Regions from separate parts of the Shewanella sp. WXL01 genome, predicted to be linked through region 4. Evidence: predicted binding sites of a transcription regulator. Region 4 holds the regulator's gene; each other region holds the start of a gene.
The links. The regulator sigma-54, encoded in region 4, starts transcription at its own class of promoters, with help from an activator protein. The targets are predictions, from matches to a motif close to GTTGGCACGNNNNTNGNNT.

Region 1 (7,705 bases), on a different contig from region 4:
TGAATTTCATGGCATACCACCGCTTTGGCAAGCGCCATGGCTACAGAGAGTAATTCGTTCTCTACTTCTGCATCAACAATCTGCAGTGGCTTTTCGATTTGCGCTACCAGTTGAGACAATTGCTCTAGCACTTGCTGAGCGCGCGCTTGACCTGCTTCAAAACCTTGTTGTTCGCCTTGTTCAAAGCCTTCTTTGTGGCCTTGCTCTAGTCCTTCTAGACGACCATTCTCAAGACCTTGCTGATACCCCTCTTGCTTGCCCGCTTCAAAGCCTTCCTTTTCCGCGGCTAGGCTCATCTCTTCTAGCTGAGCAAGCGTCAAAGGCTCGACGCTTTCTTCTTCGCTCACTTCAGGCTTGTGTGGCTGAGCTGCAACTCTACCAAATAGGTTGGAAATACTGGTATCAGGCTCTTCAGTGACATCTGGAAGCTGCCAGTGACTAAACTCTTGGTCTTTGGTCATAGTGACACCTTTGATGTTAACTCTTATGCGTTTTGCGCTTTGTTCTATACATTATTCGTCAGGCGCATGTTTAGTGATGACAAACTTTAGTGGCAATGATGAATATAGTAAGCCTACAAGAACTCTTCACCGCCACCGCCGCCAAGCATAATTTCACCGCTGTCACTCAATCGACGCGCAATCGACAAGATTTCTTTTTGTGCCACTTCCACTTCACTAATACGAATTGGACCCATAGCCTCAAGGTCGTCACTTAACAACTCTGCGGCACGTTTAGACATATTACCCAAAATTTTCTCTTTAAGGGCTTCATCAGCACCTTTAAGAGCCTTCATCAATACATCTTGTTGCACTTCACGTAGTAATGCCTGAATACCACGATCGTCCACATCAATAAGGTTATCAAATACGAACATAAGATCTTGAATTTGCTGAGCCATTTCTTCATCAGACTCACGCATGGTTTCCATAATCTGACTTTCAACGCCAGTATCAAGGAAATTCATAATATTTGCAGCTGCTTTCAAGCCGCCCATCTTCGCCGCTTGTGCACCACCTTGACCAGCAAATTGTTTCTCCATGATGTCGTTAAGCTCTTGCAGTGCTGCAGGCTGAACTTCTTCAAGGTTAGCAATACGCATCATCAAATCTAAACGGGTATTTTCAGGGAACTGGCTGAAAATCTCGGCGGCCTGATCGGGCTCTAGGTATGACAACACAATAGTCTGAATTTGTGGATGCTCATTTTGAATAATGGTGGCAACTTGGCGTGCGTCCATCCACTTGAGCGAGTCTAAGCCTTTCGCGCCGCTGCCCATGATGATTTGTTCAATCAGGTTGCCTGCTTTATCTTCACCAAGCGCAGCAGTTAAGGCTTTACGGACAAACTCTTCGCTGTTAAAACCAATCGACGAGAACTTTTGAATGTCGTCTAAAAACAACTTATGAACGCCAATCACCTTTTCTTGACCAAACTCTTCCATCGCCGCCATCGCCATACCGACCTTTTGTACCTGTTTAGGCTCAAGGTGTTTTAATATCGATGCTGCGTCTGCTTCGCTTAAACTCAGCAGTAAAATGGCGGTTTTTTCAATACCGGTAACGGAATCTGGGTCAAACGACGCAACTGCTTTTTCTACGTCTTGTTCGTTATCATTGCTCATCGTCTTGTAACCAATTCTTCACTACTTGGGTGGACAGTTCAGGCTCATTCGCAACAAGGGCGCGAATAGCTTTAATCATATCATCATCTTTATGCAGATTAGGGATTTGAATTGAACCATCATCTGCATAACTGTATTCCGCTTCTTTGGTATTTAACATACCTAAGGTATCGGCTGCGTATTGATCTTCAATTTCAGCAAGCTCATTACCTAAACGGGTTTCTTCTGGTAAATCTGGGCCCTCAGGGTTTAATAATTTGCTCATCATAGGGCGAACCACTAAGAAGGCTAACAGCAGCATACCAACAAAGCCAAGGCCAAACTTCACTGCGCGCCAGAACCATGGCTGTTCCCACATTTCAGGCTCTGGCAGTTCAACTAGTAATTGATCCATAAATGGCACAGTCACCACTTCTAACACGTCACCACGTTGACTACTAAAGCCAACTGCACCTTCAAGCAAACGGCGGATGTTAGTTAATTCCTGCTCTGTACGTGGTACGCGAGTGACCTGGCCATCCTCACCTGGCGCGCCAGACTTAAAGTCTACAGCCACTGACACACTTACTCTACGTACTGTGCCGATTTGCTGACGGGTATGGCTAATAGTGGTATCTAACTCAAAATTACGGGTCGCTTCTCTAAATGAGTCACCTTGCTGACGATTGGTTTCTGTACCGGCACCCGCTTCTTCAGGAATATTTGACTCCATTGGCGGTTGATTGGTTAGTGCGCCAGGAATACCGCCTACACCGCCAGAGGTTGAGTTACGCTCCACAGTCATTTCACTACGAACAGCAGGTAAGTCAGGAGAAAAACGCTTTGCAGTTTGCTCAACCGCCGTAAAGTCCATATTCACGTCAACTTGAGAGGTAAAGTTCTCAGGACCAAGGATTGGCATCAAGATTGAGTCAATCTTCTTACGGTATTCTGCTTCTTTCTGTTGGACTAGCTCTAGTTCTCGGCGGGCACGAGCTGATGTACCTTCTTGACTACCTGAATTAAGTAAACGGCCATTTGAATCAGTGACGGTAACGCGTGATGGCTCTAACCCTTGCACGGCAGAAGCCACAATATCAACGACACTATCGACTTCCTCCTGACCTAACCCGCCGCGGCGTACGTTCACAACTACCGTTGCACTAGGTTTAGATGCATTGCGGGCAAATACGTTTTCTTTAGGTAAGGCCAAAATAACTTTGGCGCGGCTGATACTGTTTAACTCTTCAATAGCGCGAGCAAGATTAAGCTCCTGACTGTGCTTAAGGCGAGCTTGCTCCATGCGCTGACTCACGCCAAATCCGCTGTCTTTACTTAGATAATCATCAGCGGGCGCTGCACTATCAACTCCGGCGCGGCTAAGCAGCAATTTTACGTCCTGGTATTTGTTCTCAGGAATGCTTAACACATCAACATTGATTTTGTATGGAATTTGGTTCTTATCCAGCACATCAAGTACCTGGATCATTTGATCCGTTTCCATCTTACCTAACGGGCGATACTCTGGCTCTTGCGCCCAGATCATAATAATCACAGCAACAGCTAAGCAGATAGCAAGGCCCAGGATCATGATCACCTGGCGCATCATGTCTACGCCACCCAGGCTGCCAAGTAAGCCTGGTTTGTTCTCTTGTTGGATACCTGTATCTACTGTGGTATCCGTTCCAACCATCACATCTGTGCTCACGATAATTACCTATTTAATCTAAATAACTGTCAATCACTGTCTGCCAACACCAACTAAGAAAGCCACTAAATGTGACTATACTGGCATGCTCATAATTTCTTTATATGCTTCTACTAACTTGTTGCGAACCTGCACGGTTGCTTCAAAAGCTACACCGGCTTTCTCACGCGCAATTACCGTGTCTGACAACGTCACAGTTGTATCACCCATATCAAGGCGCGTTGCCAAGTTTGCCGAGTTCTTTTGCAGCCCACTTACATTGCCAACTGCATCTGACAACAGCTGACCAAAATCAGCTCCCGATGTGTTGTTTACCTGCTGAGTTAATCCAGGACGAATGTTGGTGTCAATTGAAGGAGCAATTTCACCACGTAGTGATTGCATTTCTTGTAGTAGTGGGTTGTTGCTGATCTGCATGTTTAACTCCTTCGTCGATTAATTGACGGCATTCTCAATCTATATAGAGTTAAAGCAATTAGGATGCCAACAGAATAACTGTTGAACTTTTTAGGGAAGTGATTGTTGATTAATTCAGCAAGTGTTGCTGTTTCTTGTGAGGTTTAGCTACACAAAGAGAATAGCCTGCTGCTGATAACAGCATACAGGCTACACTTATTCATATGCACTTAGGCAGGGATCTGAATACCCATATCGCGCATTTTTGCCATCTTGTATCTTAGTGTTCTGGCACTGATCCCAAGCTTTTCTGCCACTTGTTTACGGCTACCATTGCACTGATTCAAGGTCTCAAGAATAATCACGTGCTCTTGCGCTTTAAGCTCACTGCCTAGCGCTTCCACTTGTGGCGCACTCGTCAATTCTGCTGCGGGTTCAACCGCAGCTGGCACGTCAGCGCTATCGAGAATAATGTCGTTAGCACTGATTTCATCACCGACTCGTAAAATCAAGGCGCGCTGCACCACGTTATCTAGCTCTCGCACATTCCCCGGCCAGCGATGAGTCAGTAACCGCCGCGTGGCGGCTTCATCAAGTGTTGGCACAGGTGTGATTGCCAAGCGCTCAGCATGTTTAGCCAGTAAGTGATTAGCAAGTGGAATAATATCCGCGGGGCGCTGGTTTAACGCTGGCCAAGTCAGAGGAAATACATTGATGCGGTAGTACAAATCTTCCCTAAACTCACCTGAAGTTGCCATGGCTTTCAAGTCTCGGTTTGAAGTTGCCAGTACGCGCACATCAAGCTTGATGGTCTTACGTCCGCCTAAACGCTCTACTTCCCGCTCTTGCAAAACTCGGAGCAGTTTTGCTTGTAGACCCAATTCCATCTCAGAGATTTCATCAAGCAGTAAAGTTCCGCCATGGGCTTGCTCGAATTTACCAGGACAGGCTTGATAAGCACCGGTAAAAGCGCCCTTCTCGTAGCCAAATAACGTCGCCTCAAGCATGTTTTCAGGAATAGCCGCACAGTTAATAGCTACAAACGGCGCTTCATGACGTGGGCTGTTGTCGTGAATATAACGCGCCATCACCTCTTTACCCGAACCACTAGGCCCCATGATCATCACTGACGCATCTGAGCTAGCAACACGTTTAGCTAAATTCAGCAATGCCAAAGATTTATCATCTGCCGCTACCGGTTGCCCAGAGTTGTCATTAAGGGGTAAGTAGCGTGACACCTGATTCAGTAATACTTCTGGTGCAAACGGCTTGGCGAGGTAATCTACCGCACCTTGCTTAATCGCTTCTACCGCGCTGTCAATGGTGGCAAATGCGGTCATCAACAACATCGGCGTTTTAGGGTGATGTTGCTGTAAATAATTCAGCAAACCTAAACCACCAATACCTGGCATTTGTACGTCGCTTATCACCATATCAAAGGTATTTTGCTTTAGCGCCATAATCGCTTCTTCAGCACTAGCAACATCAACGCACTCATATTGAGCGAGCATTAGGGTATCAAGTAATGCCTCACGTAAAGATGCATCATCTTCAACTAACAGTAATTTCGCTTCAGGCATCTTGTCCTCCTTGACGAGCATTTTGCTTATTAAAGGTTAGTCGGAAATGACAGCCCTCGCCCGGTTTGCTTTTAAGTTGAATATCACCTTGATGATTACGCACTACTGATTGCACCACGGCTAAGCCGAGGCCTGTACCTTGTGACTTTGTGGTGAAGAAAGGCTCTAAAATTTGCTTAGCGTTGGCACTGTCGAGACCCTTGCCATTGTCAATCACATCAATAAACACTTGCTGCTGATCTTCACTCGCAACAATTTTGACTAAGTTAGCACCGGCTTCCAGCGCATTAATGATTAGATTGTTAAATGCTGAGCTTAGGGCGCTAGCATTGGCTTGTATCTGGCTCTCACTGGTATTTTCAACGGTTAGTTCGCAACTATGCTTAAGCGCAATCGGCTCACAGTTATCCATAACACGCTCAATCAGCTGACCTAGCGTCACTGTATCAGCTAGTTCATCCTGGCGACCTTTAGCCATTAGCAGCATGTCATTTACTTGGCGCTCGAGCTCATTTAATCGGTCGACAAGTTTGATTTGAAAACGCTGCTTGGCGGATTCTGTTAGTTTAGGACTACCAAGATTTGATGCATACAGCAACGCTGCAGACAATGGCGTGCGCACCTGATGAGCCAATGATGCTACCATTTTTCCTAGCGCAGATAGGCGTTGCATGTGTGATAAATTCTTTTGGAGTAAGCGAGTTTCTGTTAAGTCTGTTAACACTATCAACTGGCCAGGCTCTGGAGTCAGAGGGGTAATCGCCAATTTAACCCTGCGGCCATTTTTCAGCGACACCTCATGACCATCGTCTTTTTGCGGCGCAAATGAGCGATTGATAACATCAAACCACTTTGCCCCTTGCAATGGCCTACCTAACAATTCCGTTGCAACTGGGTTAGCGAGTGTTACTACACCATTACCATCAATAATGACCACTCCAGACGGCATAGCCTGAAGAATGTGCGCCATTTGATTAGACATATTCGCCGCCTCTTTTAAGGTAGAAATAGTCATACTTGCATCCGTGCTTGGTGCTTCAACTGATTGACAATCCACTTGCCTAAGCGCTGCCTGAGGCTGCTTATCATTGTTCGATTGATATTCAGTGATAGCTTGAGCTGAATACATGGAAACTCCGTCAAAAGATTTACGTTTGACGTTACTCTGCACGTATCATGCCAATGGTTAATGTTCGCTAACACGCTAATTCATATTAGCCCCAGTGAGATCTGAAATAGTGCCAGAGCAAACACTAAGCAATATTCAAATCAAAAACTCGCGGCAAAGCCAAACCTCAGCTCATATTAAAGCAGATGTGTCGATTAATTTAATTTGCAATAAAGCTTAAAGAATGACTGCTGAAGGCTAATAGAAGTCAGCACTTGCGCTGTTAAGCCTAGTTCAGTTAGCTTAATTTAGCTCAGCTTTGACAAGGATAAAAGCCGGCGCTCAGGTACAAAAAAACCTGCTGCTGCAGGTTTTTATTTAAAGCACCAATTTAGGCTTAGTCTTTGCCCATGCCATACTTTCGCATTTTCTCAACTAGAGTGGTACGGCGGATACCAAGCATTTCTGCGGCCCTAGCAACGACACTATCTTGTTGCTCAAGCGCTTGACGGATCATGTCGATCTCTAACTCTGCAAGTAAATCTTTCAGATTCACCCCTTCTGGAGGAAGCTCTGTAGGGAAACGAGTCTCAGGGATCTCAACAGGCTCTTCATCATTAAAGATTGAAGCCAATGCATCTCGTTCAAGTTGCTCTTCACTGACCTCAACAGAGTACTCTGGTACGTCAATATGGCGATACTTCCTTGGCAAATCGTTAACATCAACTAGACCACCAGGGTACAGAATAGTTAAACGCTCAACCAAATTAGATAATTCGCGCACATTGCCTGACCAGGTATGCTCTTTAAGTGATTCAATCGCACGTTGAGTAAAACGAACCTTACCACGACCTTCATTAAACACGCGGCTAACAAGCTCTTGCAAAAGCAGTGGAATGTCTTCACTACGCTCACTCAATGCAGGCATTTCAATTGGGAAAACATTGAGACGATAGTATAAATCCTCGCGAAACTCGTTTTCCTCAATCATGGATTCAAGATCACGATGAGTTGCAGCGACAACGCGAACATTAGTATTAATGGTTTTGCTGCCGCCCACACGCTCAAACACACGCTCTTGTAATACACGCAGTAACTTTACCTGCATCTGCAGCGGCATATCACCAATTTCGTCAAGGAATAAGGTACCGCCCTCAGCCAATTCAAACCGGCCTTTACGAGCTGAAATAGCGCCTGTAAACGAACCTTTTTCATGACCAAAAAGCTCGCTTTCTAATAACTCAGGAGGAATCGCACCACAGTTAACAGGAATAAATGGGCCATCACGGCGTTCTGACATGTAATGAATA
Region 2 (7,705 bases), on a different contig from region 4:
GGTTGAGCTTGGACTCTTAAAGGGAGTTTGTCAGAATCAGCCCAGTCTTGAAGAATGTCCATCGCCGTCTCGAAGTCCTTTTCCATTCCTCCATGAACATCTTTGATGTTAGGCGTGACGATGCCTGGGACCAAAACCATCGTAGTACCGTTGCTCGCAGCAAGGTTTAATAGATACTCAGCGCTCTCAGGGATCATGTTGTCAGGATCCCATGCCCCAATATCAATATAAGATTGAAACCATTGAATTTCTATTGCGGCTCCTGTTGGATTTCCTTCGCTATCGCGCACCCAATATGTCACTCCCGGCACGGCATCAGGTGTATCCTTGGTTATATTTGCCGCTTTGAGCGCAGCTGTGTTCATCCAAGCATCATGAATCGTGTTATCTAGGATAATGGCTGGTCGGTCAGGGACGGCTTTGTCCAGATCCGCTGCGATGGGTAGACCTTCTAACATGTTTTTGTCCCAACCGACGCCTTTGATCACCTTATGATCCGGATTAGCTTTAGCGTACGCCTTAATTCTAGCCAGAGCATCTTGTTTTCCTGTTGCGTCGTAAAGCTGAACGCCTGAGGTCGTCCACTGTGAGGCTATTAGGTGATCATGTGTGCTTATGAAACCGGGCAATAGCGTCTTACCATCTAAGTCAATTACTTGAGTGTTTGCTCCTATCCAGCTTTTGGCGTCATCTTCTGTGCCTACCATGACAATTTTATTCCCCTTAATTGCCAAAACTTTGGCTAATGGTTTTGCCTCGTTCATAGTTCGAATATTTGCATTTGTGTAGACGATATCTGCAATGGTGTTACCAAAAGCATTAAAGGTGGTGAGGGCCAAAATAATAAAAACTAGAATCAACTTGTGCATAACGTTCACCATGGGATTAAGTGTATTTGAAAGATTAGTGATAGCTCATTAATTAGTTACGTATTGGAGTTCGAAGAGTTGGGGCATTAACTATCCGATGTCTAATAAACATAGAACAATTATTGTACTTAACAAGAACAGCATCATTGGTCCATGTTTAATGAAATAGCCCTTTAAGGTGGGTAAGTTGATCGCGAAATACTATGCTCTATACATACTAAATTCTGAGCAAGCCTACGGTTCCTTATGTGTTGGTTTGTAATGCTCAGTTTATTTTTTAGCAGTACATCTTGTGCTGCAGATACTATTGGGTGGTTTGATTTAGCTCCAAAAGTAGTCCACAACGATATTAAGTATTACGCCTACAAAGTTGTGAACTTACATAATGGCGTTGTACCTGATCATAAGTTTACAAGACTTCAGGAGATGCGTGACCAAGAGGAACTCCATCAAGTGGTCCACGAGATGAACAATCAGCATATTTGTAGTGGCATAATGTAGAGCACTGGCAAATAGAAAAGAGAGAGGAATAAGTAACTGTTTAAATTCTGCTATCGAGCCTTATGTTTTTTAGGCCATCCATAACTGTCATTTCAATAAAAAATAGAGCCCACTAGGGACTCTATTAATCAATTTATCTGTAAAACTTACCTTAAGCCTTAAAGTTACTGCCTAAGGTCGAAATCGTAGAGGTTTTACCTTTGTCGGTATATGTCATGCTTGATGAATTACGGCTGGCATGTAGGGCTTGGGAGAAACGATTGAGACTTGCCATGCTCAGTTCAATGAGTTGAGCATTTTCGCTGTTTAGCTGTTTGCATTCATCTAGCAAAGCTTTTGCATCTGTGACTCGCTGAGCGAGTGCTTGCTCATCGACCAACATTTGCTTATCTGGGTGAGTGGCTAGAGTTTTGTCTTGTTCCTGCAGAGAAGTAAGGCATTGCTGCTTCTGCTGTGCGAGCTTTAGCAGTTGGTCCGCATCTTGAGCGATAAGCGCTTCTTTTTCTGCGGATATAATGGTTCGCAGCGACGTCAGGGTAGCGTGCTGTTGGGAAAGCAAATTAGCAATTTCTGTCATAGGTTACTCATAGTTATGCCTGTCTATGCCCATGTGAAACACGTGAGCTAAACAATAATCTTTAGAGTAACGACAAACGATTACTCTTCGTTTAAATTCAGGCCGTCGAGCTGGGCTTCGAAACTAGCAATGTTTGCCGCTAGTTTTTCAGGGTCTACTTTATAGCGACCTTCTGAAATTGCTTGTTTGATTTCAGCAATCTTAGCCTGATCAACATCTGGTAATGCTGCCATTTTACTTTGTGCGCTTTGTAAACCTTGAGCTTGCGAAGTAATGCTTACTGAGTCACCTTTGACTGCAGAGCTTGCCTGCTCAGTTTTAGCACCGCTGCCAGCATCTTGGCTTGCTTTTGCTTGACGAGATGTCTGCAAAGGCGTGCTGGTGGCCGTTTTTAATTTGTTAATGTCAATTGCCATAATAGGCTCCAACGTAAGTGATGAGGTTTCCCAATAAGGCTATCGGCCAGTAGAAAAATAACTTTAGAATTATTTTACATTTTAACTTCTACTTCGCCAATGCCAATCACTTGCGCATCTAACTGTTTGTTAGAGTTTGTATTTTTGACTTTGATCACATCGCCTATATTACCATCACGCATGGCTTCGCCTGTGGTTTTTATTTGTAGCGTATCGGTTTTCGCCCAAATAGAAATTGCATCGCCTTTGCATACGAAACACAGGCTACGCTTTAACAGCGGTGAGCCTTGACTGGTTTTGCGTTTTACTCTAGTGCCAACAAGCTCATCGATGCTCGAGTAATATTCACCGCGAAGGCTGTATTGATCCATGTACGCCAGAGTGAGTTGGCTTGATGACAATACCGTTTTTGGTGACAGCACTTCTTTGGCCACGACAACCGGATATTCAATCGCGACTCGCACGGCGACATAGATTTGCCATGGGTAAGCAAGGTCGGGGCTATCGCAGCTAATTTTTACCGTATTAGTACGCGAGATTTCTCTATCTGTTGCCAGGTTTGCTGAAATCGGTTCATAGCATCTTGGTGGTTGCTGGCGGCCTTCTAGGTTTTGCGGCGTAATCGTTACTTTTGCATTGGGCTTTGGCGCAATTTTTTTAGAAATCACCTCTTTAGCTAACATATCTATGGTCGATAAGTTAGGAGTAACGATGCTTTGCTGAGCCTCACCTTTATTTGATTCGTTTGCCGGTGATTGATTGGCACTTAACGGCAAGGTGTGGGTTATCAGCAAACAAAATAATAAAATTTTTACTTTCATAATGAAGATACTAGCGAGTTTTGCCAGATTACACCTATACTCTTTAAATGTTATTCAAAATAATAACTTTGGGTTTAAATTTCATGTTTTGCATGAGAATTGAACATTTGTTGCAACACGCTGCTCGGCAAAATGTAATTACACTACTTTTGAGTTGATTTTGCGCAAGTTTGCGATAAGTTTGTGAACAAAGTTAATGAATCAAAGTTAATTTTGAAATAGGATTCCCTGTTGGGCATTAGCATTAATTAAGCAAAAACTATGCCCAGCTATGTAGTCAGTTTTTTGGCAAATGTCATTCATGTTCATGATTGCGCTATTTGAACATTCGTCGTTTAGTTAGTTATGGCGATGACCGTTGAGATAAAAACTTGCAACCACGTGAGAAGACAAAGCTATTTGGCTGGTGTCGCCATTGAGTAACACATTAACAACAACAAGGCAGTGTTATGTCGAGTATTCTTGAGTCTGTAAATAAACGTACGCAACTGGTTGGTCAAAATAGATTAGAACTGCTGCTGTTTAAATTAAATGGTCGTCAGCGCTTTGGGATTAACGTCTTCAAAGTGAAAGAGGTGCTGCAGTGTCCGCCGCTCACGAGTCTGCCAAAATTAAATTCTTATATTAAAGGTGTTGCCCATATTCGTGGGGCAACCATTTCAGTGATTGACTTAAGTGCGGCAACAGGTGGCCGCCCGTTAGAGTCGACTGAAAACTGCTTTATTATCATTTCTGAATATAACCGCAGTGTTCAAGGTTTCCTAGTGAGTTCAGTCGAGCGCATTATTAATATGAACTGGGAAGCGATTATGCCGCCGCCACAAGGTGCGGGTCGTTACTCATACTTAACTGCAGTGACAGAGATTGAAAATGAGCTCGTCGAGATTTTAGATGTAGAGAAAATCTTAGATGAAATCTCACCAGTAAAAACTGCTATTAGTGAAGAAGTTGACGAAACACTGACTATAGACCGTGAGCAGAACTACCACATTATGGTAATTGATGATTCAGCTGTCGCACGTAAGCAGATTATTCGCTCGCTTGAGTCATTGAACTTACAGATTGATACTGCAAAAGACGGTAAAGAAGCGTTAGATAAGCTTAAAGCGGTTGCTGAAGAGATGACCGATGTGTCTCAAGAGATCCCTCTGATCATCTCAGACATCGAAATGCCAGAGATGGACGGGTATACATTAACGGCAGAAATCCGTGATGACCCTAAACTGAAGAACATTAAAGTGGTACTACACACTTCATTAAGTGGCGTATTCAATCAGGCTATGGTTGAAAAAGTTGGCGCTAACGACTTTATTGCTAAGTTTAACCCTGACGAGCTTGCCGAAGCCGTTAACAAGCACCTGAGTGTATAAGTTATTAGTTTGAACATGGGCAGGGATAGCTCTTAATTTAGGAAGTAAATGTGACTAATAAATCACTTGCTGAATCAGAGTATAATCAATTTAGGCTTTTCTTAGAGCAGCACAGCGGAATTGTGCTCGGTGAGAACAAGCAGTATTTGGTGCGAAGTCGACTAGCGCCGTTAATGGGTAAGTATAACTTGCCGTCTTTATCTGAAGTGGTTAAACGTTCAATGAAACCTACCGAGCGGCAAATGCGCGCCGAGGTGATTGATGCTATGACCACCAATGAAACCTTGTGGTTTCGTGACCGATACCCATTTGAGTTGCTACAAAATACTTTACTGCCGAATTACGGCAAGTTAGGCAGACCATTGAAAATTTGGTCTGCGGCTTGCTCTTCAGGGCAAGAGCCATATTCGTTAGCCATGACTGTGCTGGAGTATCAGCAACGTAAGCCTGGTGCATTATCGGGCGGGGCGTCAATTCAAGCGACTGACCTGTCACCATCAATGCTAGAGCGGTGTAAAGAGGCTGAGTATGACAGCTTGGCATTAGCTCGTGGCTTGTCTGAAGAGCGCAAGCGTCAGTTTTTTGATGCTTTGCCATCGGGCAATATGAAGGTTAAAGCTAATGTGAAGCGCCTAGTCAATTTCCGCGCTCATAATCTTCTTGAAAGCTATAGTTTGTTGGGTAAATACGACATTATTTTTTGTCGTAACGTATTGATTTACTTCGCTCCTGAAGCAAAAGCTAAAATACTGCGGCAATTTGCTGCCGCTTTGAACCCAAAAGGGATTCTGTTTTTAGGGGCTTCTGAGTCTATCGCTGGATTGACTGACGAATTTGACATGGTGCGTTGTAATCCAGGGATTTATTACCAAAAGAAATCTTAATTTTATAATTCAATAGCTTAATATATTTTTTCTTGTGACACGCCACGTACGTTTGTTCGTGGCGTTTTTATTGCACGCCAATTAACCTCCCACCATCGTATTACTTTATAGTCTTTAAAATTGTTGGCACAGCCTTTGCTTTTATTCCAATAAGCGTTAAAGGAGGCAATTTTATGGCGATTAATTTTGATAAAGCATTAGGAGTACACCAACACTCGCTTGGTATTCGTGCCCAGCGCGCTGAGGTGCTTTCTAGCAATATCGCTAATGCCGATACTCCTCACTATAAAGCGCAAGACGTTAACTTTGAGGCGGCAATGAAAGCGGCAACTTCTCGCCAGAAGGGGCTATCAATGTCGCAAACGTCAGAAAAACACTTTGATCTTGCCGCATTAAGTCGTCAACACGTGCAGTACCGGGTACCAAATCAGCCCGATACCGGAGACGGCAATACAGTTGATATGCAGCAAGAGCAATCAGCCTTTATGCAAAATTCACTTGAGTATCAGATGTCACTTGGTTTTCTAGATGGCAAGTTTAAAGGCATGCGTAAGGCATTAACGGGGCAATAATTATGAGCTTATTTAATATCTTTAATGTATCTGGTTCAGGCATGTCTGCTCAGTCAGTAAGACTCAATACTACTGCCAGTAATATCGCTAATGCCGATTCTGTATCAAGCAGTATTGACCAAACTTATCGCGCTCGCCACCCAGTTTTTGAGGCCGAAATGAAAAAGGCACAGGGTCAACAAACTGGCAATCACAGCGTGAAAGTTGCGGGTATCGTTGAGAGCGACAAGCCGCTACTTAAAGAATTTGCTCCTGATCATCCTATGGCTGACAACGATGGTTTCATTTACAAGCCAAACGTGAATGTGATGGAAGAAATGGCAGATATGATTTCTGCGTCGCGCTCGTATCAAATGAATGTCCAGGTGGCGGATGCAACTAAGAATATGTTGCAGCAAACGCTTCGCATGGGTAAGTAATTTTAAGTATTTAGTGGAGATTAAGTCGTGAGCATTATTAATCCTTACAGCCAATCAGTGCCGCAAGCAGCGGGTACGACTTCAAACACCTCTGCGGTTACGAGTGCCTCTGTTCAAAAAGAAACTGTGGTTACAGGTAACTCATATTTAGATGGTTTGCGCTTGCAAGAAGAAGTGGTACCAGAAAACAACAATGACCAGATGCTTAAGCAAGAAGACTTCTTTGCTCTGCTCAGTCAGCAGTTGTCAATGCAAGACCCATTCAAGCCAGTTGACAATGACCAAATGATTGCTCAGATGGCGTCGTTTTCAACGGTAGATGGTATCGCAAACCTTAATGAAGAGATTATTAACTTAAATACAGTAATGAGCTCAAGTCAGGCGCTTCAAGCCTCTGGCCTTGTTGGCCGTAAAGTACTTGTGCCTTCTGATACAGGTCATTTGTCGGCAGAAAGCCCTGAAGTGAAAGGGGTGATCACGACGCCTTCCGCAGTCGACACTATCACGGTTCGAGTTGAGGATGAGTCTGGTCAGACAGTAGCGACATTTGAAGTAGATGGCAGCGCCGGCGGTAACATCGACGTGTCATGGGACGGTTTAGATAAAAATGGGGAACCAGTACCTGAGGGACAATACTCGCTCAAGGCCACTGGTAATGTGGATGGTACTTCAGAAGAGCTACCTGTATCGACTTATGCTCACGTGACCAGCGTGTCATTGGGTACAGCGTCAACAGGTGCAATTTTGAATTTACGTGGTATAGGCGGCATTAAATTGTCTGATGTGCTAGCGGTATCTGAAAGCTAATACATAACTTTTTAAGCATTGATTTGCTAGTCAGAAAGCTAGCTAAACGAAGGAATAACAGGGGTTTATTATGTCATTTAATATTGCATTGAGTGGTATTGCAGCAGCACAAAAAGACTTGAATACTACCGCGAACAACATTGCGAACGCTAACACGATTGGTTTTAAAGAATCTCGTGCAGAGTTTGCTGACGTGTACGCCAATTCTATTTTCTCCAACAGTAAAACAGCAGTTGGTGGTGGTGCGACAACAACGCAAGTGGCGCAGCAATTTCATCAAGGAAGCTTACAGTTCACTAATAACTCGTTAGATATGGCGATTAGCGGTGGTGGTTTCTTTGTGACGTCATCTGAAATTGGAACCCAGGACCATGCATTTACTCGTGCCGGTGCATTTAAAGTTGATACTAACAACTATATGGTCGACTCAGCGGGTAACTTCTTACAAGGCTTCCCAGTAGATGAAGAC
Region 3 (7,705 bases), on a different contig from region 4:
AAATCTTTAAAGCCTGTAGTGTTGCCTTCGCTTTTAAATACCACCAAGGTATCGGATTTAGCGTTAACTTGGTTGGTGAATTGAAAAGTTTCAGCTGAAACTGAGTGAGAAAAGCTAAGGGTAAGTAGCGCGGCAGATAACATAGTTAGCTTGGCTTTCATTGAACGGTCCTGTCCTTATTGATTTGATTTATTAATTGGAGTTTGTTGGTTGCATCAGTGCGCAGAATATAACGATTCCTCAATGGCAATGTAAATCAATTGCTGAAACTTTACGAAGACGTTAAGTGTAAATTCATATTTCGTAGCCGTTTGCGAGTTAAGTTGAACAGAGGTAGTAACGGGTATTACTTAATCATGAGGAAATAGCCTAAGCTTAAATAACCAAAATATAACAATGTTCGAGGTGTGTATGCCCCGTGGTTTTGCTGTTATTTTGTTACTTACATTATTAGTTATAAAGCCTATCGCACTGGCGGCGGAGGAGATGAAGCTGTCGATGTTAGATTGGCCGCCATTTACTAGCGTCTCTTTGCCGGATAAAGGCATATCAGCATTGGTAGTTAAGCAAGCGTTGTACACCATAGATATCGAACCAGAGTTCCATCACCTGCCGTGGAATCGCGCGATGCGCTTAGTGAACAGCGGCAAACAAGTGGGCTATTTCCCTGAGTATCAATACCAAAGTGAGCAATTGATATTTTCTGACCCCATTGGGCAAAGTCCAATTATGCTATTGTTTATTAAAGGTAAGCCTATTTCATGGCAAACTCAGCATGACCTAACTCAATACACACTTGGCGTGAATACTGGTTACATTAATACTAAGGTAATTGACGATAATATTGCTTCAGGTAAGCAGCGGGTGGAGTTAACATCAACTGAATATCAGTCAATTCAGGTGTTGCTGGCGGGTAGGGTAGATGCAATTGTCATTGATAAGCATGTATTTGAATACCTCAAGTCAGACCCTTATGTGAAACAGCACATTGACAAGTTGCAGCTTGACGACAAAATACTGGAGAACAAGCACTTACACATTGCTTTTGATAATTCGGCATTTGGTAGATTATGGCGTGATAAGGTTAATCAGGGGTTGGCAAACATTGATGTGCAAGCCATTGTTGATGAACAATTGCTACGTTTGAAAGCTAATTAGTTTTTATTGAAGGAGTGATGTGAGTTTTGAGAGTTGTTGATCACTAAGGCCTGGCGCATTAAGCCAGGCCTTATTTGTTTAGCTTTGCCTATTACAGTCACAAAGCGAGTCGAGCGTTAGATACGGTGGATTACCTGATCTTTATTGATAATCGTTTGTCCTATTGGTGCTAGGCTCAGTAGTGCCAATTTGAAATGCTGCACCGCGAACGGAATACCGATAATGGTAATAGCACAAGCCAGTGCGGACGCTAAATGACCCAGTGCTAACCAGATCCCGAAGAACACTAGCCAGATAATATTACCTAGAAGCCCCATGGTGCCAGTACCTAAATCTTCTTCGCCACGTAAGGTTTTGCGGTTAACGCTTTCTTGACCAAATGGCCAAAATGCCATTTCACCGATAACAAAACATGCTCGGCCAAAAGGGATACCAATAATACTGATAAAACAAAGCACACCCACTAGCCACCACGCTAGGCCCATAATAAAGCCGCCCATTACAAACCATGCGATATTAAAAATAAGCCTTAAAATACTCATATTGCTCCTTGTCGAATAAAAGTAGAGTAAAAACCAATCACTAGACTGGATGCTAGGACTAGGTACTAACGTAAATGCGATAAGTGTGCCAACAGTGGCAATAAATCATCCTTTTGTAGCAAGGTGTTGATATTATTGCGTTTATTGGTCTGTCTAAGAGTTTGAAGCCTAGCCGTTATATTGCAACAATAAATTGATCTGCGATTTCACACTAACTTTTAGTTAAAATGGCTAGGGTCTGTTGATCTTTGCTGATTAGAATTTGTTCGAATTAAAAGCACTTTAATCGCGACGCGAGCGATGACGTCTAGTCACCTAAACCTATTGATTTTAACAACAGGGCTCGCAACAAACTAAGCTCTTTGCTAAGGGCGTAGGTGCTTTTAAACGAACCTTTCAGGCAGCGCTTGTTGTCATTTCTACTGCGTTAACGACTTATCATGTGGAGCAACCACACATCAAAGTCGTTGCCTTGTATAAATTTCCAACAAGCAGCTGCAAAAATAATCTTGAAAGATCAACAGGCCCTAGTGCTGAGTGTGGCTCAGCCTTCGATTAATTTTCGGCATTCATTTGTGGTCTCATTTATGTTTTCTCCAAGCCCAGTACACACTATGCTGTTTCAGCAGCGCACCATTTATATCAAACGTGATGATTTACTGGATGAAGCATTTAGCGGCAATAAAGCCCGCAAGTTTGATTACTTTTTCTATCATCAATTCCCTGAGGTCACCCATGTGATTGGCAGCGGCAGTGCGCAGGCCAATTCCTTGTATTCGCTATCTGAGTTGGCAAAACGTAAGGGTTGGCAGTTAGACTTTTTTGTCGACCATATTCCTAGTTACGTGAAACAAAACCCTCGCGGTAACTATCTAGCTGCGCTTAATAATGGCGCTCGGGTGATAAGCGTGAGTGACCATGTTCAATACGCGCATATTAAAGCCGATAACCTAGATGATAAGGTGGCAGTGATAGCGGCAGACTATCAAAGCCGCTTGGGGCAAGAACAGGTGCTGCATGTACCTGAAGGTGGGCGTTGTGAGTATGCTCAATCTGGTGTTGCTAAGCTTGGCGCAGAAATTGTGAGTTGGGCGAATGACAATTCAATTCAACAGTTAGATATTTTTCTGCCTGCCGGTACTGGCACCACAGCCCTGTACCTACAGCAATATTTTGTGCAGCAACATATTGCCGATAATTTTAAGGTGTTTACTTGCGCCACTGTTGGCAGCGCAGATTATTTGAAGCAGCAGTTTATGCAATTAACTGACAACTCAAGCGAGCTCCCAACTATCTTGTCCAATGGCAAAAAATATCATTTTGGTAAGCTCTATCGCGAGTGTTATGACATCTGGCGTGAGGTTAATGAAGGCGGTATTGAGTTTGAGCTGCTATATGACCCAATCGGTTTCTTGGTGCTCAAGCACTACTTAAGTCACTGTCAAATTGAACAGGGCAAGTCCAGCATAGGCAATCGTCCTATCATGTATATTCATCAAGGTGGCTTAAAAGGTAATGAAACCATGCTGCCGAGGTATCAGCGCAAATACCCGGATTGACCAAAGGCATATTAAGAATTGTCGATGTACAAAATTGATGAGCTGCTTCAGCGAGAAAGTTTGAATCGAACTAGCTTAGCAATGGGTTTGGAGATAATGCTTAAGACTTGGGTGTGATAGTTAAGAAAAATTTTGATTACATTTGCTCTGTTTTAATAAACGGCGGTAAATGAGAGGAATGTACCGTGAAATGCGTTTATCGTTAACAGAGCAATTTGGAATCGTTTGGCTAGCTTCGAAATGGATTACTAGCTTTAACGTTTGTATTTTTGTTTCGTTGTTTATGAGTCGGTGTTAGCGAGTTTGTAGTCAATAGTGAATTGAAACTACTTATTTGTGCTAATCAACCATTTCATAAATCTAAGCGCTTCAGTTCGCTTGGTAAATGTTTGTTTTGTTTTGCCTTTACGATCTGTAAATGCAATTGAGTTTTTGTTTGATGAAATAGAGTCAACTGGAAAGTCTACTACGATTTCATGTCCGTTTAGATTGTATGACATAGGCCACACTCCTTATTTTATTCCTTCACCCTTAGGTGAGTAAATTTGACAATAAATATCCTTAGCAATAACTGCTGCAGAAAATGAATGATTTAATCTAAGTTAGCGTACAGTGGCTTTGTCGAGCAACCCATTTTGCTTTAAGTTAACGAAGCTTAATCAAGCCCCAGGCTTAATATCGCTCCAATTTACTCATCGCTATGACGCTTTAGTCGGCTTAACGCTTCAGCTATTGTTATTTACCGTAAACCTCATTGGTTGACTAGTAAAACTGCATAGCAGTGGCGTAAAAGTATGCAATTTGTGAGCTAAAGCAAACTTCGTTTTGCCTTAGTTCTTGCCATACCAACTCGCAACAAATGCCGGTCGCTTAATGCCACCAGTTTTGGGGCAAGCGTTAACTTAAACGTATGCTAGTTAATCACAGCTTTGTGACAATCAAATGACTGCAGTGCTTAGTAAAAACTAACATGTACTCGATGCATTCAGCTGATCCAACTAGGGGGCGGCTGCAAGGAGGCTTAACTCGTTTAACGGCACATACTTTCGGGGCAGGCAATTGATGCTAACGCTGAAGTTTCGACAAGCTTGAGGGTAAACCGATAGGATTTTACGCGGTTGAATTTTCACAAATGTCACTAACTTGTACGGATAATAAGCAATATACCTTACGCAAGCAAGAACTTTGTGTACATAAAATAAAACAGCAGGCTAACCCTGCTGTTTTCAGTTCACCAACCTTCGGTGTCTTAAACGAAATCGTTTAACTAAGTTATTTCACTAGTTTGTAGTTGCTGCGTTTATGTAAGCCTTTTAGTAAATTAACTCACCAATTGGATTGAGCAGCTTACTAATACCTTTGGTAAAATATAGTGGCGCGTCGACTACGGTATAACACAAGCATCCTTCCATCGTTTTAGGTGAATGCTTATGGTCTGGCGTCATAACCATTAAGTCGCCAGGCTTATATTGGTTATATTCGTCACTAAATTCACCGGCGAGCAACAAAGTGATCTCAGTACCTTTGTGAGTATGCTGGGGGATCTCACCATTGGCGTCTATGTGCAGCAAACTAGCTCGTGCTTTGCCTTCGCCGGTATCTAACCTTGAGCGGGTCACCTTACCTATACCTTGCCATTCGCTCAATAGTTGGTTTTTAAACACCCTGGGTAAACTGTATTGCTCGCCTTTAACCTCTACAGTTAATGGCTCCTCGACGCTTGGGATATCGTCAATTTTCAAATCGTCAAGTCCGGACATCATTGCGTCAAGCATACTGTCTAGATCTGCATTAGTTTGAGCCGCGTCTGATTGCTCGTTACCATGTTGAGATTCGACAGCTAACGAGTCGTCGCTCAAAAATGTGTTGGTAGCTTTGGCTTGAGCGCTTGTTAGCTCCTGCTGACATTTACCACAATATTCAAGATGAGCTGACACAGCAATTGACAGAGACAATGGAAGCTTACCTTCGGCATGTAGTAACAGCATTTGTTGATCAGGATGGAAATTAATCATTTTGATGCTCCATAAAACTTTTTAACTTTTCAAGCCCAAGGCGTAATCTAGATTTAACCGTGCCAATTGGAATTTGCAATTTCTCTGCAAGCTCCTGCTGAGTTAGCTCTTGAAGGTAAATCCCGCGCACCACTTGTTTTTGAAGTGCGGGTAGTGCTTCCACATGTTTGAGCAGAGATGCTGATAACATGAAATCGTCATCTTCTTCACTGGTATTGTCTGACTCAAATAAAGGCCATATGTCGTCGCCAAATGCGTCTTCTCGATTGTGTTGTACCTTGCGCAGCATATCGAAGCATTGGTTACGCATTATGGTAAACACCCAAGTAGACACAGCGGCTTTGCTTGCGTTGTACAGGTGAGCTTTGGTCCAAACTCGAGTCATGGTTTCTTGCACTAAATCCATGGCTAAACCTTGCTGATTTAATCGCTGCACACCAAATGAATGGATTTTGGGGCTGAAAAAAGCGAATAACTTAGCAAACGCTGCTTTGTCCTGGTGCTCAGCGATACGCTGCATGCATTCTGCAAGCATTGCATTTTGCTGCGCGCTTTGCTTCTCACTTGCAGCGTCGGTTTTAGACTTGTTATCCATCGCAGTTGTTGTCTGCATAGCTCTAATCGGTTGCTGATACTTACCTTTATCATAACCAATTTGCTTTGTTCTAGAAGAGTTTAATTGCATATTTTCACCGTTAAAGCGCTCAAAGCGATTAAATCCATGTGTCGCGTTTAACCTACAATACGCATGCAATTAAAATTGGATCATTTATTCTGATAGAATTATTTGATTAATAAGGCTCTGGGCCGCGATATGACTATTAGCTCCAATACATTGCTGCTTTTGCTCTGCAGTTAGCGGTAATACTTCCAACCAACGTTGACAAATCCAACTGATATCGTCGAACTGGCATTGAGGGTAAAGATCGCGATGTTGCGGATATTGCTCGAATAACTCGACGAGTTTTTGTTTTAATACTTCCTCTTGTCCATCATTCGATTGTATAGGGGTCGCTTGCCAGGCGGTGTGCTCACTTACTTTTGCTACTAATAAACCATCGGGTTCACGCTGGGTTTCCTGTATTGCGACTAAACTTTCACCTTTGATGGTGATTGACAAGGTATTGTCTTCTAGGGTGTCAAAATCCACTATGCTAACAATCGTCGCATAGCGCAGTAGTGAGCCTTTTTTGTTGGCCATTGCCATTGCAAACTGGCGTTGTTGCTTCATCGCCTCACTGATCATACGCAAATACCTCGGCTCGAAAATTCTGAGCTGAGTGTAACCATTGGGCAATATACAAATAGATAGTGGAAACAAGGCAATATTCATTTATCTCTCTTACTACTTCATTTTTTAACTTCGCAAATTAATACGTTATGTTTGCCAATTTGGATTTGTACATAACCTGAGCTCGGGATAATAAATCGGTTTCTAACGGCTATTTTTGCCAATTTCTTCGTTGAAGCTACTTGCAATAGGCTAGCTATTGACGCGTAGCTTCGCCTTGAACTAAACAAAACTATCTCGCTAGAAACTTGATACTAGATATCACTCATGACGAAAGTGTCATTGGCACTTTCTCATCTCGAGTTCAGGTTAATAGATGAGATTTAACACGCGTTTAGCACCTGAGTTAATAGCAATTGAGTGTTTTATAACACTATAATTAGGGAGCAAATGATGTCGCTGAGTAATATCGTCGGATACTAATAATGAACAATGTGCTGGATACGGTCGACCAAAGAACGCAATTAGTGGGTGAAAATCGCCTAGAGTTACTATTGTTTAAAATAAACACCTTGCAGTTATTCGCGTTAAACGTATTCAAAATTAAAGAAGTCGTCTCCCTACCTAAGCTCAGTGCTATGCCAGGCAGTAACCCTAATATCGCTGGGGTGGCGAATATTCGCGGTATGTCCATTCCGGTTATTAACTTGCGGGAGGCCATTGGCTTTGCGCCTAAGCCCTATGACGGTGACACCAATTTAATTATCACCGAATATAACCGCAGTGTGCAGGGCTTTTTGGTCGGTAAAGTTGAGCACATTGTTAATATGACGTGGGGCGATATTATGCCGCCGCCACGCACTGCAGGTATGCACAACTACCTTACAGCTATTACCAAAGTCGATCACGATGGCGCTCAGCAATTAGTGTCAATTATCGATGTTGAAAAGGTGCTAGCTGAAATTATCGATTATGACATCACGCTGTCAGAAGGTGTGCTTGATGAGCAATTACTGCCTGAGCTGATGGGTAAAAAAGTGCTGATTGTAGATGATTCCTCCACAGCGCGTACCCAGGTGCGAGATACCTTAGGACAACTTGGCATCGAGATTATTGAAGCCTCTGATGGTCTGCAAGCATTAACCATGCTCAAAGGCTGGGCGGATGAGGGCAAGGATGTACCTAATGAGCTGTTGATGA
Region 4 (7,705 bases):
ACCACCAACCTATTGGCGCATTGAACATGCTCGATATGGTTAAAGCAGGAGTAATTTAATGCCTCAAAGTTTATATGGTCCAGTTAGTGACCAAATCTGGCAAAAGGCCCAGCAAGTCAAACTACTTATTTGCGACGTAGACGGCGTATTTTCAGATGGCCGTATCTACCTCAGCAATGCTGGCGAAGAGCTTAAAGCGTTCCACACCCGTGATGGCTATGGAGTGCGCTCACTGCTTGGCAGCGGCATTCAAGTTGCTGTGATCACAGGTCGCAAATCGCAGATTGTCGAAAACCGTATGACTGCGTTGGGCATCACTCATATCTACCAAGGTATTGACGACAAGTTTGTGCCATTTAAAGAACTCCTTGAGCTGTATCAAGTTACACCAGAGCAAGTGGCCTATATTGGCGATGACATGGTGGACTTACCCGTTATGAAGGCGGTAGGTCTATCAGTTTGTGTCGCTGACGGGCACCCGTTTGTTAAGCAACACTGTGATATGACAACCAGTATTAACGGTGGTCACGGCGCGCTGCGTGAGTTAACCGATCTACTTTTGCAAAGCCAAGATAAACTGGCTAGCGCTCACGGTATGAGTGTATGAGCCGAGTCACCCTCGCCATCATCGCGTTTTTTAGCGCCGCGCTTATTCTCTATTGGCAAGTACAAGCCAAGCGTAACGAGCAAGCTCTAAAAGTCGACTCAGGTGTCGACCGCCCAGAGTTTATCGCTAACGATCTTAAAACCACCACCTTTAATGATTTAGGGCAGATCGAAAGCCGAGTGAGTGCTAAACACATGGAGCATTTTGAGTCGACTAACATGACTCACTTTACTGACCCTGTTTATCTGGTGTTTCCTGAAGATGGCGAAGCACAATGGCAACTGAGTGCTAGCAAAGGTCAATTAGATAAAAATAAAGATGTGGTGACGCTCAGCCAAGATGTACTTATTGATGCAGTTGACGTTGATGAGCCTTTGCAATCGCTGAGCACACAACAGATACAATTGGATTTAAATACCTTAATTGGCACCTCTAAATCAGCGGTATTTATCGAGGGCAAAGGCTTTCAAATTCAAGGTTTAGGTTTACATGCAGACCTAAATACTCAAGAATTAACACTACTTAGTCAGGTAGAAGGACGTTATGAACCACGTTAATCCACGCCAGATGTTGTTGGCTTCAGCAATTGTTGCCCTTGGGTTTGTTAGCCCAATGAGCTCCCTTGAAGCAAAAGAAGGCGACTTACAGCAGCAAGTAAAAATTAGCTCAGTTAGCCAAAAGGCAGATATAAAAAATAACCAAATCATTTTTTATGGTCCAGTGACTGTGGTTCAAGGTTCAATCAATATTCAAGCAGATGAACTACGCGCATTTACTTCTGATAACTCTGTAACCAAAACCTTAGTCGCCACTGGTAACCCTGCGACTTTTTCACAAGAGTTAGACGACGGTAAAATCGGTACCGCTAGCGCCTCTGAAGTACGCTACGACCTCGCAAGCACCACCTTGACGCTAACAGGTAAGGCTAAGCTTGACCAAGCAGGCAGTCAGGTGACAGGCGATATCATTCGCTACAACATTGATAAGCAAGAACTCATAGCCCAAAGTAAGGGCGATGAGCGAGTGATAACCATTATCCAGCCAGAGAACTTCCAAGATCCGTCAGAGCAAGCGCCTGTCGAGCAGCAGCCTGAGCCGCAAACGCGAATAGAACAACAGCAAGAGCCATCAACACAAGGTAATCAGTAGGCTAAGTAATGACAGAGCAAATCACCTTAACGGCTGAAAACCTGGCTAAAAGCTATAAGAACCGCCAAGTAGTGAAAGACGTAAGCTTATCGGTTTCCACTGGGCAAATTGTTGGTCTACTGGGCCCAAATGGTGCAGGTAAAACCACTACCTTTTACATGGTTGTTGGACTTGTAAAAAGCGACCACGGGCGCATTTTAATTGATGCCGATGATTTAACTTCTGATCCAATGCATCTGCGTGCGCGCAAAGGCATTGGTTACTTACCCCAAGAGGCAAGCATCTTCCGTAAGCTAACTGTACACGACAACATCATGGCAGTTTTACAAACACGTAAAGAGCTAACTAAAGAGCAACGTGTTGAAGAACTTGAACATTTACTCGAAGAATTCCATATCACTCACATTCGCGATAGCCAAGGTATGGCATTATCAGGCGGTGAACGTCGCCGAGTAGAAATTGCCCGGGCACTGGCTGCAAACCCGAAATTTATCTTGCTCGATGAACCATTTGCGGGGGTTGACCCAATTTCGGTAATCGACATCAAGAAAATTATTCAGCAACTCAAATCTCGTGGTCTAGGGGTGTTGATCACTGACCATAATGTGCGTGAAACCCTCGATGTTTGTGAGCATGCTTATATCGTGAGCCAGGGCAACTTAATTGCCGAGGGGACACCAGATGAGATCTTGAGCGATCAGCAAGTTCGTGCAGTATACTTAGGTGAACAATTCAAGCTATAGTTATTGATGTTTTGGTTTCGCTCGCTCAACTACATGGGCGGCGACAGCATTAGCTTCGACTGAGTACCAATCCAGTCTCTCCTAAGGAAGCCAATTACAAGCATTAATGTGTGTCTCTTATACGATACCTAGGGATAAGTGGTAAATGAAAGCGTCACTACAGCTCAAAATGGGTCAACACCTGACTATGACCCCACAACTGCAACAGGCAATTCGCCTACTGCAGCTGTCTTCATTGGAGCTACAACAAGAAATACAACAAGCATTAGACTCTAACCCACTGCTTGAAGTAGAAGAAGAATTTTACGACGGTAAAGACGCCTCAAAAGACAAACAAGATCAAGCTGATACCGATTTTAGTGAAGCAAGCCAAAAGTCTGCTGAAACAGACACTTCCAACGTTGATCTCGCAGACTCGCTCAATAAAGAATCTATGCCTGACGAGCTGCCAATGGACACCACCTGGGATGAAGTCTATACAGCCTCACCAGTTGCCAGCACTGGCGCAACCAGCTCTGGATCACGCGACGATGATATGCCATTTCAAGGCGAGACCACAGAAGGTCTATACGAGCATTTAGAATGGCAAAAAAACCTCACTCCTTTTTCTGATACCGATTTAGCCATCGCCACCGCCATTATCGATGCCATTGACGATACAGGCTATTTAACCCAAAGCACCGAAGATATCCTTAGCGCCATGGGCGATGAAGAGGTTGAGCTAGAAGAGGTTGAAGCAGTACTTAAACGTATTCAGCATTTTGACCCCATTGGCGTTGCTGCGCGCGATCTAAGTGAGTGCCTGCTTATACAGTTAGCGCAATTTCCTAATGACACCCCTCATATTGACAATGCGCGTATGTTGATTGCCAACTATCTCGACCTAATTGCTGGCCGTGATTTTCGTTTACTTATGCGTAAAACCAAGCTTAAAGAAGATGAACTTAGGGAAGCAATTCACCTGATCCAATCATTGAATCCAAAGCCTGGTGCGGCAATCACACCTAGTGATGATGAATATGTCATACCTGATGTGTCAGTATTAAAGAAAAATGGCCGCTGGGTCGTGGAGCTTAACCCTGACAACATGCCAAAAATTGGTGTCAATCAGCATTACGCTTCTATGGCTCGTAGCACCAAAAGCCAGGCTGACAGCCAGTTTATTCGCGGTCATTTGCAAGAGGCTAAATGGTTCATTAAGAGTCTAGAAAGCCGTAATGACACCCTGTTAAAAGTGGCCAACTGTATCGTACAGTTCCAACAAGGCTTCTTTGAATATGGTGAAGAAGCCATGAAACCAATGGTACTCAACGATATTGCTGAGGCCGTCGAGATGCATGAATCCACTATTTCCAGGGTTACCACACAAAAGTACATGCATACGCCACGCGGTCTGTTTGAACTCAAATACTTTTTCTCAAGCCATGTCAGCACAGATGACGGTGGCGAATGCTCATCTACAGCTATTCGCGCCTTTATCAAAAAGCTGGTCGCCGCTGAAAATCAGAAAAAGCCATTAAGCGATAGCAAAATGGCACAACTGTTAGCGGAGCAAGGGATTAATGTTGCTCGTCGTACGATAGCGAAATACCGTGAAGCAATGCTTATCCCGCCCTCAAACCAACGTAAGAGCTTATAAGCTCAATCAAAGGAGGACGATATATGCAAATAAACCTAACGGGGCACCACATTGAGTTAACTGACTCACTCAGAGAGTATGTTGACAGTAAATTTGCCAAACTAGAACGTCATTTTGAGCAAATCAACAATGTGCACGTTATCCTAAATGTCGACAAACAAGTACAAAAGGCTGAGGCTAAAGTCAGCCTTAGTGGAGGAGAAGTCTTCGCCACTTCTGAACATAGCGACATGTATGCTGCAATCGACTCTTTGATCAGCAAACTTGACCGCCAGGTAATCAAACATAAAGAGAAGCTAACCAAGCATTAATGATGGAAATTCGTACCATCCTGCAGCCGGAGTGCACTGCCTGTGCCACTCCGGGCAGTAAAAAAAAGGTATTGCAACTCATTAGCGAAATCGCAGCAGAGCAATACACAGACCTTTCAGCACAAGAAATTTTCGAAAGTCTTGTCGCTCGTGAAAAAAAAGGTAGTACAGGTATAGGCAATGGTATCGCGATTCCCCACGGTCGTTTAGACAATATCGAGCAGCCCATTGCGGTGTTTATCAAGTGCGATGAATCAATTGATTTCGATGCCATCGACAACAAGCCTGTCGATTTACTATTTGCGCTTATTGTACCGTCAGATCAATGTCAGCAACATTTAGCGACGTTGGCTTATATTGCAGAAAAACTTAATGACAAGCAAACACTCAAACAGTTACGTAAATCAACAGATAAAACTCAACTCTATCAGGTGATCGCTCAATGAAACTGGTTATCGTCTCAGGTCGTTCAGGCTCAGGAAAGTCCGTTGCACTTAGGGTGCTAGAAGACTTAGGTTACTACTGTGTCGACAATCTGCCGATCCCATTGATCAATACATTGCTTGAGCAGCTTAAAGGCTCACATGAGCTTATTGCGATTAGCGTTGATGTGCGCAACATAAAGGAGCAAGGAAAAGTACTGCAGGCTCAGCTACAACTATTACCAGCCGATATCAGTATCACTAGCTTCTTTTTGAGCTCGAACGACAAAGTGCTACTCAAACGTTATAGCGAAACGCGCCGTTTACATCCATTGTCTAAGCAACACCTGTCTTTGCAAGACGCCATAATTCAAGAAGGTAAATTACTCGAGCCTATTTCGAATATAACTGACCACTTTATTGATACCTCCGAGTTCAACATCTATGAGCTCAGTGACAAGGTTAGAGAAATTTTGCTTGGCAGTGTCGACCGTGAACTGGTGATCAATATCAACTCGTTTGGCTTTAAATATGGTATGCCTAAAGAAGCAGACTTTATGTTTGATGTGCGCTTTCTACCTAACCCTCACTGGGAGCCTGAGCTAAGACCACTAACAGGCCTAGACAAAGGGGTACAAAATTTCCTTAATCAGCAACCTCAGGTAGGTAAGTTTGTTCTGCAAATCGACAATTTTTTCGAAACCTGGATGCCGCAACTTGAGCGTAACAACCGCAGCTATGTCACCATCGCGATAGGTTGTACTGGTGGTCAACACCGCTCAGTGTTTATTGCTGAACAAGTAGCAAAACGCCTTAGCACGCACATCAAACACAAAATACTTGTGAGTCACCGCGAGCTAAGCACGCCAGCACAAAGCTAGCCTATACTTATAAAAAGTGCACAACCCTATGCTGCAACGACAAATAACCATATCTAACAAGCTCGGGCTGCACGCTCGCGCAGCAACTAAACTAGCAACCCTAGCTGCGAAATTCGACGCCGAAATAACGCTTATCCATGGCGACAAGCAAGCAAGCGCAGCCAGCGTATTAGGGCTATTAATGTTGGAAAGCGGTGTAGGAAAAACCATTACCCTCACAGCTAGCGGTAATGATGCTCAGGCTGCACTCGATGCAGTAAGCGCATTGATTGATGCTAAGTTCGAGGAAAACAGTTAACCCTCTGTGATACAAGCGAATTTTTAACATCAATATCATAAAAATGAATTAGTGGTACTCGACTTGATAAGCTACCATTAGCAAAATTTTTTTGGGGAGAGTCTACCAATGGGTGTCGAAGTTTTAGATACAGAGCTAACAGAGCAAAGACTCAATCAACTCACCCAGGCCCTAGGAAGCGGCATGTTTGTCCACGTGCGCAACATGCTGCACGACATGGCACCTTCAGACGTTGCCCTCATTCTTGAGTCTTCCCCACCTCGCAGCCGTCAAGTACTATGGCAATTGATTGACCAGGAACAAGCTGGAGAAATCTTAGAAGAGCTTGGTGAAGACCTAAAAGACGCCCTCATTAGTAATATGACGCCGGAGCGGTTAGCGCAAGCAACCGCCGGTATGGATACCGACGACCTCGCCTACATTCTGCGCTCATTGCCTGATACCGTTTATCATCAGGTGTTGCAATCAATGACCAGTCAAGACAGGCACAGAGTTGAACAAGCATTGAGTTACCCAGATGATACTGCGGGTAGTTTAATGAATACAGATACAGTTACCCTTCGCCCTGACGTTAACATTGATGTTGTACTTAGATACCTGCGCCAACGAGGGCATCTACCTGATGCCACAGACATGCTGTACGTAGTCGACAGGCGCGACCAAGTACTCGGCGGTGTAAGACTATCTGATTTATTAACCTGTAACCCTAGTATGTCGGTGCGCGATGTCATGGATATTGAGTTAGAGAGCATTCCTGTCGACATGCCAGCTAATGAAGTGGCGCAACTGTTCGAGCGCCATGACTGGATGTCTGCACCCATTGTTGATAGCGATGCCAAACTGCTTGGGCGTATCACCATTGATGATGTGGTTGATGTTATTCGTGAAAATGCAGAGCATGACATGATGGGTATGGCAGGTATGGACGACGCTGAAGATACCTTCGGCCCCGTCGTGAAAAGTACCTTCAAACGTTCATTATGGTTAACCATTAACTTGTTTGCCGCCTTACTTGCCGCCTCGGTGAGCAACATGTTCGAAAACACCCTTGAGCAATTCGCTACCATTGCAATCTTAATGACCATTGTGCCGAGTATGGGCGGCGTTGCAGGTAACCAAACCTTAGCACTGGTGATCCGCGGTATTGCCCTTGGACATATTGGCCAAAGTAACTCGCGCTGGCTTATTGGCAAAGAGCTAGCCATTGGCTGTTTAAATGGGGTTATGTGGGCAGTATTAGTATTTGCGGCCGTATGGCTTTGGAAAGGTGAGATAGCCTTAGCTGGGCTCATCGGCGGTGCTATGCTGATCAATATGACAGTAGCAGGCTTAGCCGGTGCAGGCATTCCACTTATTCTTAAAAAATTCAATATTGATCCAGCATTGGCTGGCGGCATGGTATTAACCACTGTCACTGATGTCATCGGCTTGTTCGCGTTTCTAGGCTTAGCTACAGCCTTCTTAATGTAGCACCTCACTCTATCCAAATATGCTTAAGCCGCTTGCGGCAAACCGTCTGCTCAGCCAGCCCTTCAAAGTCCAACATTGGTGCATTTGCACTAATTTTGGGCTCTCTGATTTTCCCCCTAAAAACACAGCAAGCGTAAACTACTGATATTATTGAATTTAAAAACATTTCCGAGTTGGCACAAAGC

Region 1: the regulator sigma-54 is predicted to act here: its motif matches at 3,781-3,799, upstream of fliE (flagellar hook-basal body complex protein FliE).
Region 2: the regulator sigma-54 is predicted to act here: its motif matches at 3,435-3,453, upstream of flgA (flagellar basal body P-ring formation chaperone FlgA).
Region 3: the regulator sigma-54 is predicted to act here: its motif matches at 1,775-1,793, upstream of G3R49_RS13730 (YccF domain-containing protein).

Annotation. Positions count from the first base shown of each region.
Region 1 covers NZ_JAAIKQ010000002.1:295,943-303,647, reverse strand. Annotated here, with positions in the region: gene fliH (flagellar assembly protein FliH) at 1-476, opposite strand, end outside; gene fliG (flagellar motor switch protein FliG) at 575-1,624, opposite strand; gene fliF (flagellar basal-body MS-ring/collar protein FliF) at 1,614-3,299, opposite strand; gene fliE (flagellar hook-basal body complex protein FliE) at 3,387-3,728, opposite strand; gene G3R49_RS06500 (sigma-54 dependent transcriptional regulator) at 3,938-5,287, opposite strand; gene G3R49_RS06495 (PAS domain-containing sensor histidine kinase) at 5,280-6,302, opposite strand; gene G3R49_RS06490 (sigma-54 dependent transcriptional regulator) at 6,793-7,705, opposite strand, start outside.
Region 2 covers NZ_JAAIKQ010000002.1:273,529-281,233, forward strand. Annotated here, with positions in the region: gene G3R49_RS06375 (amidohydrolase) at 1-869, opposite strand, end outside; gene G3R49_RS06380 (flagella synthesis protein FlgN) at 1,522-1,947, opposite strand; gene flgM (flagellar biosynthesis anti-sigma factor FlgM) at 2,028-2,363, opposite strand; gene flgA (flagellar basal body P-ring formation chaperone FlgA) at 2,438-3,184, opposite strand; gene G3R49_RS06395 (chemotaxis protein CheV) at 3,634-4,554, shown strand; gene G3R49_RS06400 (protein-glutamate O-methyltransferase CheR) at 4,605-5,438, shown strand; gene flgB (flagellar basal body rod protein FlgB) at 5,612-6,010, shown strand; gene flgC (flagellar basal body rod protein FlgC) at 6,013-6,429, shown strand; gene flgD (flagellar hook assembly protein FlgD) at 6,457-7,236, shown strand; gene flgE (flagellar hook protein FlgE) at 7,307-7,705, shown strand, end outside.
Region 3 covers NZ_JAAIKQ010000005.1:196,935-204,639, reverse strand. Annotated here, with positions in the region: gene G3R49_RS13740 (M17 family metallopeptidase) at 1-161, opposite strand, end outside; gene G3R49_RS13735 (ABC transporter substrate-binding protein) at 412-1,158, shown strand; gene G3R49_RS13730 (YccF domain-containing protein) at 1,275-1,700, opposite strand; gene G3R49_RS13725 (1-aminocyclopropane-1-carboxylate deaminase/D-cysteine desulfhydrase) at 2,288-3,259, shown strand; gene G3R49_RS13720 (hypothetical protein) at 3,586-3,759, opposite strand; gene G3R49_RS13715 (ChrR family anti-sigma-E factor) at 4,573-5,274, opposite strand; gene G3R49_RS13710 (sigma-70 family RNA polymerase sigma factor) at 5,267-5,959, opposite strand; gene G3R49_RS13705 (LON peptidase substrate-binding domain-containing protein) at 6,044-6,607, opposite strand; gene G3R49_RS13700 (chemotaxis protein CheV) at 6,991-7,705, shown strand, end outside.
Region 4 covers NZ_JAAIKQ010000001.1:591,562-599,266, reverse strand. Annotated here, with positions in the region: gene G3R49_RS02450 (KpsF/GutQ family sugar-phosphate isomerase) at 1-59, shown strand, start outside; gene kdsC (3-deoxy-manno-octulosonate-8-phosphatase KdsC) at 59-607, shown strand; gene lptC (LPS export ABC transporter periplasmic protein LptC) at 604-1,164, shown strand; gene lptA (lipopolysaccharide transport periplasmic protein LptA) at 1,175-1,756, shown strand; gene lptB (LPS export ABC transporter ATP-binding protein) at 1,765-2,499, shown strand; gene G3R49_RS02425 (RNA polymerase factor sigma-54) at 2,645-4,138, shown strand; gene hpf (ribosome hibernation promoting factor) at 4,162-4,449, shown strand; gene ptsN (PTS IIA-like nitrogen regulatory protein PtsN) at 4,452-4,895, shown strand; gene rapZ (RNase adapter RapZ) at 4,892-5,752, shown strand; gene G3R49_RS02405 (HPr family phosphocarrier protein) at 5,781-6,050, shown strand; gene mgtE (magnesium transporter) at 6,159-7,520, shown strand.